Regions from separate parts of the Paeniglutamicibacter selenitireducens genome, predicted to be linked through region 2. Evidence: predicted binding sites of a transcription regulator. Region 2 holds the regulator's gene; the other holds the start of a gene.
What was found. The regulator Rex, encoded in region 2, represses fermentation and respiration genes when NADH is low (regulators of the CRP and FNR family bind a similar motif). The targets are predictions, from matches to a motif close to CTTGTGAANNNNTTCACAAG.
Positions count from the first base shown of each region.

Region 1: ACSYDW_RS12855 (MarP family serine protease) is a predicted target of Rex. The motif match lies at 1,306-1,325, and genes of this name have one in related genera.

Region 1 covers NZ_JBPULF010000007.1:42,831-44,993, forward strand. The annotation lists gene ACSYDW_RS12855 (MarP family serine protease) at 1-1,162, opposite strand, end outside; gene ACSYDW_RS12860 (Crp/Fnr family transcriptional regulator) at 1,381-2,058, shown strand; gene ACSYDW_RS12865 (NUDIX hydrolase) at 2,146-2,163, opposite strand, start outside.
Region 2 covers NZ_JBPULF010000006.1:235,306-237,468, forward strand. The annotation lists gene ACSYDW_RS12630 (hypothetical protein) at 45-818, shown strand; gene ACSYDW_RS12635 (redox-sensing transcriptional repressor Rex) at 914-1,624, opposite strand; gene ACSYDW_RS12640 (glutaredoxin family protein) at 1,708-1,962, opposite strand; gene ACSYDW_RS12645 (HAD family hydrolase) at 2,013-2,163, shown strand, end outside.

The sequences.
Region 1 (2,163 bases), on a different contig from region 2:
AGGCCCCGGTCTGCACGGGCTCGCGGAAGGCCCGTGCGTTGGTGAAGGCCTTGTCGATTTCCTCGAGTGCCAACGCATAGCCGACCTTGGAGCTGCCCTTGGCCTTGGCGAAGATCATGCCGACCACCCGGCCCTTTGGGTCAAGGAGCGGTCCACCGGAGTTGCCCTGTTCGATGTCGCCCGCCAGCTGGTAGATGCGCATCGGCGTCGGCTCGGCGCCGTAGATGTTCTGGATGGAAATGGTGCTCAGCGATTCGACGACGGCGCCCATCGCCTTGAAGGAACCGCCACCGGGGAACCCGAGGAACGCCGCAGTGGCACCGCGTCCCAGGTCCTCCCCGCGTTCAAGGGGTGCCACGCCCAGTCCGGGCACCGCCAGGACTGCGATGTCGGCAACCGAGTCGAAGTGCACCACCTTTGCGGCGTGCACCTGGCCGTCCATGGTTGTCACGGACGGTTCGGTGATGCCGGCGACCACGTGGGCGTTGGTCATGACGCGGTCCTGGGCCACGGCAAAGCCGGAACCCGATTGGTTGACGCCGCACGCGTAGGCGGTGCCGATGATCTTGACGACGGATGCGGCAGCGGCGTTGACCTCGGCGCTGAGCGAAGTCTCTGCGGGCACCTCCACCGCAACCTGTGGCGCGAAGGGTTCCAGCAGTTCCGGGATGGTTTGCCCCATGACGGCCGAACGCGCCGTGGTCATGAGGTTGGTGACTGGCTGCGGGGTCAGCGTCTGGATGGTGCCGATGACCTTGGAGTCGGCCACCTGCTGGGAAACCCACGGGATGCCCATGGTGGCGGCGGAAAACGCAATGGCCGAAATGACGAGTGCGGCCATGACGGTGTTGGCGACGCCACCCAGCATGCGGTCGAAGGACTTCAGGACCGGGAAGTTCAGCCATAAGCGGATTCTGGAGCCGATGGCGATTCCGATGCCCTGGCCGATGAGGATGAAGACCACGCCCGAGGCGACAACCCAGAAGATGCGCCATCCGGGGTTCGCCACCCAGGTGGAGACAAGCGGTATCCCGAAGAAGGCCGCGGTGCCGCCTGCCAGGAATCCGATAATGGCACCGAGTGTGACAAAAAAGCCTTTACGCAGGCCAGAAGCCAAAAAGCCGACCAAGGAAATGATGAGCACCAGGTCCAGCCACGTCATTCCCCACATTGTGTTTGGACTCCCACCCTCAATACGTCACGAATGCCTCGAAGCCTTGGCATCCGGCACCTGCCTATCGTCCAGAGTTTAGCCGGGGAGACTGACAGTTACCCGCGATTCTAACCACATTTAGGCCTAAAATGCGTGTGGAAGCTGTCACATGGGCAAACCGTACGGCACAATTAGATGAGCGCTAACGACAGTTGACAGGAGATTTTATGGACATCGAGGTACTGCGCCGAGCACCGCTCTTCGCATCATTGGGCGACGAGGTGTTCTCAGCATTGACTGAGGAACTCACCGAAGTGGATCTGTCCCGTGGTGCTTCGGTATTCCGCGAGGGCGACCAGGGCGACCAGCTCTACTTCATCGTTTCGGGCAAGATCAAGCTGGGCCGCACGTCTTCCGATGGCCGCGAAAACCTCATTGCGGTCCTCGGCCCGGGCGAGCTGTTCGGCGAAATGGCACTCTTCGACCCGAGCCCACGCAATGCAACGGCAACGGCAGTCTCCGAGACCCGCCTCGCCGGCCTGCGTCACGAAAACCTGCGCAAGGTCATCATGACCAGCCCGGAGGTTTCGGTTCAGTTGCTTCAGGCCCTTGCCTCGCGCTTGCGCCGCACCAACGAGTCGCTTGCCGACCTGGTCTTCTCGGATGTTCCGGGCCGTGTCGCCAAGGCACTGCTGGATCTGGCCGATCGCTTCGGCCGCCCGGCAACCGACGGCATCCTGGTCGCGCACGAGCTGACCCAGGAAGAATTGGCACAGCTGGTTGGTGCATCGCGCGAAACCGTGAACAAGGCCCTGGCCGAATTCGTGCAGCGTGGATGGCTCCGTCTTGAGGCACGCGCCGTCGTGATCCTGGACATCCAGCGTTTGCGCCAGCGCTCACGCTAAGTCCCACAGCGGAAAAGTGTGGCGGTGTTCCCCGGTCATCCGGGGAACACCGCCACACTTGTTTAAGAACCTTGGGGTCGACCGGCTTTAGCGCCCTCGTCCGCC
Region 2 (2,163 bases):
TATTGTGATGCTTAAGACGCATACCGAAACCGAAGGAGCAGGCCATGTCGACACCTGAAAACGAACCCGGGAACCCGCAGACCCCACCCGCCAATCCGGGCCAGCCACAGTACGGGCAGGTCGCTCCGCAGGACCCGAACGCCGCCGTTCCGCCCTACGGACAGGCTCCCCAGTACGGTGCCCCGCAGCAGAACCCGTACGGCCAGAGCCCCTATGGACAGAACCCTGCCCCGTACGGACAAAACCCTTACGGCCAGAATCCCAACCCCTACGGCCAGCCACCCCAGAGCCAAGCGCCCTATGGCCAGCAGCCGTACGGCTCCGGATTCCCGGTGCCTCCGCAGGGTAGTTTCCCCGCACCCCAGATGCCGACCGAGCGTCCCAAGGAACTCGACACCGCGTTCTGGACCATCATCGCCGCGGGCGTGCTGTCACTAATCGCCGCCATCTTCGGCTTCAACACCGAATTGATCCGCCAGCAGCTCTCCGCGACGCCCGAGTTCGACCAGATGGTCCAGGAAACCGGAATGTCGATCGATGCACTCCTGAGTGCCACGCACACCATGGTCATCGTCTTCGCTGTCGTTTCGCTCGGCATCTATGTCCTGCTGGCGTTCATGATCCGCAAGGGCAGCAACGTGGCCCGAGTTTTCGCAACGGTCTTCGCCGCGCTTTCCGTCTTCGGCATCTTCGGCGGAACGATCCTGTCGATCCTGTCCATCCTGGTGGGCGTCGTCGGCGTCGTCTTCGCCTGGATGCGCCCGGCCAGTGCCTACATCGCCGCCCGGCGCGCGGCCCGCGCTGCAGGCTACCGGTAGGGAGCCCCTGCGACGGGGGGTCTTGAATGCGGGAAACCCGCATTCAAGACCCCCCCGTCGGTTAAGCGCAGGATCGTTGGCCCACCGCGAAGCGCCTAGAGGATGTTCTGCCCGTGATAGGCGAGGATCTGCAGTTCGGTTGCGAGGTCGACCTTCCTGAGGTTCACGCCCTCCGGCACCTGCAGGACGACCGGTGCGAAGCTCAGGATGCTTCGCACACCGCACTCGACGACTTTGTCGCACAGGTCCTGCGCTGCCGGCCCCGGGACGGAGAGCACGGCGATGTTTGCCCGCATGGATTCCAGGACCGATGACAGGTCTTTCGTGTCGGCAACGGTCAGCTCGCCGATCTGCGTACCTATGACATCCGGCGCGGCGTCGAGAAGTGCCACGACTTCGAAGCCCCTGCTGCGGAAGCCGCCGTATCCGGAAAGGGCACGCCCCAGGTTGCCGGCACCGATGATCGCCACGCGCCATTTTTGGGTCAGTCCCATGGCCTTGGAAATGTGCTCCGCAAGTTCCGTGACGACGTAGCCCACTCCCCTGGTTCCGTAGGAACCCAGCAGCGAAAGGTCCTTGCGCAGGATCGAGGGGTTGACGCCGGCCTCCGTGGCCAGGACCCCGGAGGAGGTTCTGGTCTGCCCCTGGGATTGAAGCGTGTTCAGCGCCCGCAGGTACTGGGTCAGCCGTGCCAGGGTGGCCTCGGGAAGAATCCGCTCGAGGGAGCCGGTCGCGGGGCTCGCGTGCGGCTCGACGACGTCGTCGGCCGGGCGGTGTTGCGGGGTTGGCATCGTGCTTTGACTCATTCCTTGGATCTTTTCATGAACCTACGGCTGGTACCGCGCCGCGGGGCATCCGCAGCGGATGCGCCGACCGGCACTGGCTCGCGTCAACTCCCGAGCAGGGATTCGAGGCGCTGCGCATCGATGACCCAGAAATCGCGGACCTTTCCGTCGATCAGGAGGACCGGCACTTCCTCCGAGTGCCGGGCCAGCAGTTCGTCGTGCTCGTCGATGTCAACGCTCTGCCATTCGTAGCCCATCCTGGCCGTGACCTCGTCGAGTGTTTCCATGGCTGCGTGGCACAGGTGGCACCCGGAACGGACCAGCAGGGTGATTTCGTGGGGTGTCTTCGCTGTGCTCATGAAAACTACGCTACAGCGCCCCGGCACAATGCGTGCAATAGACTGTGGGGATGCCCGCCACATCAACACATGCTCTGCCGGATGAGACGGAAACCGCAGCGACAGGCACCGCCGCCGCCTTCTTCGATGTCGACAACACCATGATGCGCGGCGCGTCCCTCTTTCCCTTGGCCCGCAAGATGTACAGGCACAAGGCCTTCT